Regions from separate parts of the Odoribacter sp. genome, predicted to be linked through region 1. Evidence: riboswitches for the same ligand, from Rfam matches in the RefSeq annotation. Region 1 holds a riboswitch; each other region holds the start of a gene.
What was found. A riboswitch is a leader RNA that binds a small molecule or an ion and turns the genes downstream of it on or off. The one in region 1 is predicted to bind cobalamin.
Positions count from the first base shown of each region.

Region 2: it holds a riboswitch for cobalamin, as region 1 does, so the genes downstream of both, AC5RDS_RS10365 (5-methyltetrahydropteroyltriglutamate--homocysteine S-methyltransferase) here and AC5RDS_RS04525 (ABC transporter substrate-binding protein) in region 1, are expected to answer to the same signal.
Region 3: it holds a riboswitch for cobalamin, as region 1 does, so the genes downstream of both, AC5RDS_RS10385 (hypothetical protein) here and AC5RDS_RS04525 (ABC transporter substrate-binding protein) in region 1, are expected to answer to the same signal.

Region 1 is NZ_CFKYFN010000036.1:48,323-50,595, forward strand. Features, by position in the region: gene AC5RDS_RS04520 (iron chelate uptake ABC transporter family permease subunit) at 1-12, opposite strand, end outside; gene AC5RDS_RS04525 (ABC transporter substrate-binding protein) at 18-1,160, opposite strand; cobalamin riboswitch at 1,184-1,374, opposite strand; gene AC5RDS_RS04530 (S9 family peptidase) at 1,522-2,273, shown strand, end outside.
Region 2 is NZ_CFKYFN010000078.1:40,393-42,665, forward strand. Features, by position in the region: gene AC5RDS_RS10360 (DUF2284 domain-containing protein) at 1-220, shown strand, start outside; cobalamin riboswitch at 424-626, shown strand; cobalamin riboswitch at 852-1,053, shown strand; gene AC5RDS_RS10365 (5-methyltetrahydropteroyltriglutamate--homocysteine S-methyltransferase) at 1,181-2,273, shown strand, end outside.
Region 3 is NZ_CFKYFN010000078.1:45,446-47,718, reverse strand. Features, by position in the region: gene AC5RDS_RS10390 (DUF5018 domain-containing protein) at 1-108, opposite strand, end outside; gene AC5RDS_RS10385 (hypothetical protein) at 181-1,158, opposite strand; cobalamin riboswitch at 1,487-1,687, opposite strand; gene AC5RDS_RS10380 (electron transfer flavoprotein subunit alpha/FixB family protein) at 1,943-2,273, opposite strand, start outside.

The DNA of each region.
Region 1 (2,273 bases):
GGTTGAAGCCATAGTGATTAGTCGTTTAACTGATGATAGTATACCGGTACGTAATCCGGTAATAATTCCGGGTGAAACACTTTAATGAAATCGGCAAGTAATAATTCCGGTTCCATGGGCATATTTTCGTAATAGGGTTTTTCACGCATATTACAATAAATCACTCCTTTTTGTTTGAAAGCCTTAAAGTCACCGTAACGTTCGTCCTGGGCTAAAAGTGTTTCGTAGGTATATTGTCCCGGGTAGCTATTCAGGATGCGCCAGTAATCTGCCTGGTCGGCTTGATTGTATACCGTTTCGAAATCGAGATATACGCCGCCTGAACGGGGATCGTCTTTCAGGAAATAATCGGCTCCGGCATCTTCGAATACTTGTGCCAGAAAGCTTTGTCCTCCTACGGCATACCATGTTCCTCCGTGTATTTCACCGCTGAGCACGACCGGCCGGTGTTCGACCCGGGCTGTCAATCTTTTCAGATCATTGTATTTTTGTTCTATCTCATTGAATATTTTATTCGCCTTTTCTTCCTCTCCGATTAAAAGACCGACAAATTTAATCCACTCGGCTTGTCCCAATGGAGTCGTTTCTTTATAACCCAAATGAGGGACTAGTGGAATATCTACTTCTTTCATAGCGTCGTAGCCCCCTTGTTTGAAGGGAGAGATGAGGATCAGGTCGGGAGCGAGGTTCATAATGATTTCCGCATCGAAATTACCCTCGATACCGATTTTCTGAGTTTTCCCTTCGGCTAACTGTTGTTTGATCGTTGCATTATTCAAAAAGCGGGTACTGCTGATTCCCACGACTTGGGAAGTTGCTCCGAGCTTGATAAAATTAGAGAGTTGTAAAGAAGTCATACAGATGACGCCCCGGATCGGCAGATCGAGTACAGGTATATGCGGGGGAAGCTCAGGATGTGTGCCTCGCTGTCTTAGGGCGAAGGTATATTCCGAACCGGTTTCGCTTTGAGGATCTTTGATATGAAGGAGTCGGTAATTTTCGTGTTGTTCCAGCCAGAAGCCTTGTGCATAACGAATATTCGAACGATCTGTTTGTGTAGCGACAGGGTTTTGTTTTTTGCGGTTACCTGAACGACAGGAACCTAAGGCCAGACAAAAACCGATGGTAAATACCAGTGATAAAAAATAAATCTTTTTCATGCTCTTTTCCTCCGAAAGAAATTTGTTTATTAGCTATGATCGGCAGGTTTTCTGGCTTGTCATCTTTTCTCCTTCCCAAAACGCCCGGGTTTCAGTGGATCATTGAAAAGACCTGCAAAATGACAGTAATGACTTTACAGCTGCGGGGACAGCTTCGGGTTTTCACCGAATTCCCAAATTCCCATGCGGGGATACCGATGCTGCTACAAAGATAGTATTTTAGGCACTTTATCCTGTTAATTTTGTCCAAATTATAAAAAGAATAAATAAAGATTACTACTTTTGGTCACCATGTACTTTTATTTATTGGCCTTTATGAAAGTATGTGTATATGATAATAAGTAGAACGCAAAATGTAAACATGATGAAAAAGATCCTTTTTTTCGCTTTTTTCTGTTGTGCTTTTTTTTCTTATGCACAGAAAGCAGATTTAAAAAATTGTTACAAGTATTCGGAAGAAAATCTGAAGAAGTATTATCACTCTTTGAGTGTATTTCCTTCCTGGATATCCGGGACAGATATGTTTTGGTATAATTATATTACGCCCGGAGGTGCTAAATACTATCTGGTCGATCCGGTCCGTAAAAAAAAACTGGAAATGTTTGACATGGAAGATATGATCGGTAAATTAACCCAAGCTACGGGGATATCATTTAATATCAAAGATTTCCGATTGGGAGGGCTGAAATTTGATGAGGGGGATCCGTATTGTTTTTCTTTTTCCAAGGGAGGACTGGATTTTCATTACAATATCAGAACCCGGGAGCTGAAAAAACTGGACCCTGAACAAGCCTGCCGTTTTTATCCTCCGGCATCCCCTTATTGGTTAAAGTTTTCCCCTGACAGTAGTTACAGTATATATGCTTACCGGCACAATCTGTATCTGCTGAACAGGCAGGATACGGTTCCGGTACAGTTGACCACAGATGGAGAGAAGTATTATTCCTATAGTAATCAGAAGGACAGCGATTCGGATAAAAATACAACTCCCAATATTGTGTGGGCTGGAAATTCTAAGGTGTTTTACTGCTTACGTCAGGACAGGCGTAAGGTTGAAAATTGCTGGGTAGTTGATAATCTGGCCGAACCACGTCCTAAATTGCGTACTTATAA
Region 2 (2,273 bases), on a different contig from region 1:
CGATACGTGTACCCGTATCACCGGTCAGCCTTGCCGTCATCCTCATCTGATCCGTCATTCCCTGGAATCTTTCGGTTTCGATCTCGGCCGTACGGCTGAAGAATTACTTCATATTCCACTGGTATGGAGTGATGGGGTGAAATTTCCCGAATATCTGATGTTAGTCAGTGGTTTATTTACCGATGTGCCAATCGACATAAGCTTAAAACCTGCACCATAGTTTGGTTTTTCCGTTCCAGTGGTTGCGTCGGCAACCTGAAATGTGTCTGCGTGATTTTGTTGCTTTATGGTCTTATCTTTCGATCGATTCCAGCCTTTTATTTATACGCTTTAGGAATCGTTTATAAGCATCGGTGGGCTGAAATTTCTACCGGTGTTTTCAAAATAAGTTGTCTTAAAATTTGTAAAATAAATTTTATTCTCTATTTTTGAAGCGTATTGGCTTTCCTATGTCCATCCGGTATAGGAAATAAAAGGGAACCGGGTGTAAATCCCGGACAGGCCCCGCTGCTGTGAGCTTCTTTACAACGTCCGGACAATGCTTCTGCCACTGTCGTTTATACCTCCGACGGGAAGGCGTCTGGATTGGAGCAAGTCAGAAGACCTGCCATACAAGCAATCGTCTGTGCTTTCGCGGATTCAGAGCCGGACACCTGCACATATATATTACTGTACTGTTAAAACACCGGGGATAAATGCGGGTGTATGTGGGAGGCGGCAGAGTGTTCGTATTTCCTTCTGGCCTGTTTTTATTTGAAGGATCCGTCCGACGCATCCTGCCGGTGTTTTTAATTTTCTTTTGAATTTTTCAAAACAATAACCAACTTTTTTTTTATTCGATAAATTCCGTTATATTTGTGTCGGTATCAGGTTTCAGAATCGGTCATCACTGATTCAGGATTAAAATGGGAACTCCTGTGAAAATCAGGGACTATCCCCGTAGCTGTAAGTTCTATTCAAAGGTTGTACATTCGGAAGCCACTGCCGGTATGTCCGGTGGGAAGGCGTACAATCGGAACAAGTCAGAAGACCTGCCTGAGTACTTTTGTTTAATTCGTAGCTTTCGGGTGAAAGGTGACAGAATAAATGAACTGGTAAACTGTACTTGGTGTGTACAGGGCAGTGGTCATTTACATGCAATCTATCTTATCTGTGAGTTACCTTAATTCTGTTAAAATCAATGGAACAGGTAAAACTTCCGTTTAGGGCGGATATTGTCGGTAGTTTCTTGCGACCGGAACGACTGAAAAAAGCAAGAAAAGACTTCGAATCAGGCTTATTATCTCCTGCCGCACTCCAACAAATCGAGGATGAAGAAATTGAAAAATTAATAGCCGAACAAAAAGTTGTCGGCTTACAGGTTATTACAGATGGGGAATTTCGCCGTTCGTGGTGGCACCTCGACTTCTTTTGGGGATTAGGAGGCATAGAGAAAAAGGCAGTTGGGCAGGGATATGTATTTCACAATCTGGAAACCCGACCGGAATCTGTAAAAGTGACCGGGAAAATTACAGGATACAATCATCCCATGATCGCTCATTTCCGTTTCATCCAGAAACTGGCTGGCCAGGCGATACCCAAGCAAACGATTCCTTCTCCGGCACAACTTTTGGCCGAGTTGATCCGCGAGGGAAATATGGATGAAACCCTGAAAGTATATGGCCGGATAGACGGATTATTAGAAGATATAGCACAGGCCTATCGCCAGGTGATCAGTGGTTTCGCTGCAGCAGGATGTCGTTATCTCCAATTCGACGATTGCACATGGGGTATGCTTTGTGATGAAAAATTCCGCTGCAATCCACAGGTGAATGCGGAAGAAATGGCCCTCCTTTTTGCCCGGATAAACGAGATGGCTTTGAACTCAAGACCGGAAGGAATGACCATTACAATGCACGTTTGCCGGGGTAATTATCATTCTGCCTGGGCATCGTGGGGGGGGTATGAGCCGGTTGCCGAAACCTTATTCGACCTCCCGGTGGATGCTTTTTTTCTCGAATTCGACGACGAGCGTTCGGGAGGTTTTGAACCCTTACGCTTCATACAGAACCAAACTGTAGTCTTGGGATTGATTACAACCAAAAATGCTGCCCTTGAGGATAAACAGAAAGTGAAAAACCGCATTGCGGAAGCCAGCCAGTATGTTCCCCTGGAACGGCTTTGTCTGAGTCCCCAGTGTGGCTTTGCTTCTACCGAAGAGGGAAACAAACTTACCGAAAAGCAACAGTGGAACAAAATCCGGTTAATGTTAAAAATTGCACATTCCGTATGGA
Region 3 (2,273 bases), on a different contig from region 1:
GGTGATGTAGTTTTCATTTCCGGAAAACAGGCTGTCATCGTCCTCGCAACTCGTCAGCGAAACAATAATGCCAAGCAACACAATATATATTAAATTATTTATCTTCATAGGTTTATCATTTTTTACATTTACAACTTTTTCAGCTGATTAATCTCACAGTTGAAAAACAGGCTTCATCTGTTACTCCTGAATAGCAGGTTTTATCCATTGCTGGTCTTCTACCAATTGCTTGTAAGTCGGATTGTACAAATTATTTTCCACACTCCATTTCTCTTCGGGACAGGTCAGGATGGCCTTTTTAATTGCCTCGTAAGAAGCTAGTTTCCCATGATCATGAATCCGGATTCCCCCCACTTTTTCCAAGCTGGACAAGAAATCCAGATTTTCCAGAGTTTGATTCAAATAACCGGTATTCTCATTATCTCCCCAGGGAGTTGGTCCGATCGGGCGCAGTTCCAATGTCCCCCCAACCTGCTTCAAAGCCGGATACAAGACCACGGCCGGTCCCCTCGATCCATAATAGTCATATCCGGTCTGAAACATCATATCCTCCCCGACCGTCGCCAGATTCGGAAAAGTCTTTTCATCATAATAGTCGATACTTATGATTGCCTTCCCTCCGATAGACTTCAATTCGGGGAAATGGTATTCCTTGATATTGGAATATAATTCAAAATTACCGGTTACTTCTTCCAGTGCAGGAAATTCGACGGCCTTTACATTGGAATTGGCCCAGTAAGAGAAATCCCCGTTAATTTTACGGATATTACCGATTTCAATGCTCCCTCCGTTCAGGCCAAGATAACCGATATTCAGTTTTCCCACTTCCCGGAAACCTTCTAATTTCGGGAAATATCCCGAAAGGTTATCCAAACTGATTTTACCTTTAAAAATATCGTCACCGATCACCGTCGTATTTTCCAATCCGGTACCGCTGAATCGCAATTCCTCGATTTCTATTCCCTGGATATCCAGGCGTTCTATACCTTTCGATACTACAAACACCTTCAAATTTTTCAAACCGGCAGGCAACTTCAAATATTCTGCCGTACAGTTCAATGACAGCTTCCCTCCGATTTTTTCCAAAGCCCCTAATTTTTCAGTATCCAGTCCTAAAAGTGTGACGTTTAAATCTTCGATTTTTTTGTGGATTTCCACAAGAGGAATAATTGACCGATGACAATTAACAATTGACAATGATTGGAAGCTTTACTTCCATCAAAAAACAGCTGAAAAAAAGGGAAATGAGTAGGGAAATTGAATGTTGAATGATTGATAATCAATATGATGTAAATATTTCCTAAAGTATGTTGTTTTACAGTAAACTGGTATTTGTCAATAGTCAATTAACAAACGTCCTGTAAGGGGCATCACTTTGTAAACTTTATGAAATTTCGACTAATTTAATCGAACGTTTTTCCATCGACATCCAATAGAATAATTCCAATTAAAAATCAGTACAACCGGCATTCTAATCCCAGAGAACACCAAGTTTCTGATCTTGGCAGGTCTTCTGACTTGCTTTATCTCCGGACGTCCTTCCCGTTCATGTAAAACAGTGGCGTGAGTAATGTCCAAAGACTTTAAAAAGCTTACAGCAGCGGGTCTGTTCAGGATTCACACCTGATTCCCTTTTCACCGCTCCGTTACGAAAATAACGAGCAGCACCAAAATCGACGGTAAAAGTACAAAAAAAGAGAGATGAAAGTTTATTTTAAGTAATTTTTTAAATCATTTTTAATATAAGGCGTAAAAATATACTGGGACAATCTTTACCAGCCGATTATTTCAAAAATACGAGCTTTGACATTTAAGATGCAATCAATTTGATTTATCAGTGCCAAGATATTGATTTACTCTTAAATACTCTTTCCTCTTGCTACCGTCACCAATAGAAAAGGAAAGAGTATAATTGAACAAACACCCGGTTCATTTCCGATTTTTACTTCCGGAGTTTTTCTGTCAATATGGGGACAATTTTATGTACATCTCCAACAATCCCCAAATCTGCTGCATTGAAGATCGGAGCATATTTGTCTTTATTGATAGCAATGATGTATTCTGATTCTTCCATACCGGCAAGGTGCTGAATAGCCCCTGAAATCCCCAGGGCAAAATACAGATCCGGCCGGACCGTCTTTCCGGTTTGCCCCACTTGGCGTTCGTGGGGCATAACCCCGGCATCGACCATTGCCCGCGATGAAGATACTTCGGCATTCAATGTTTCCGCTAAACGACCCAGCATGACAAAACCAGCCGTACTGCCGACACCA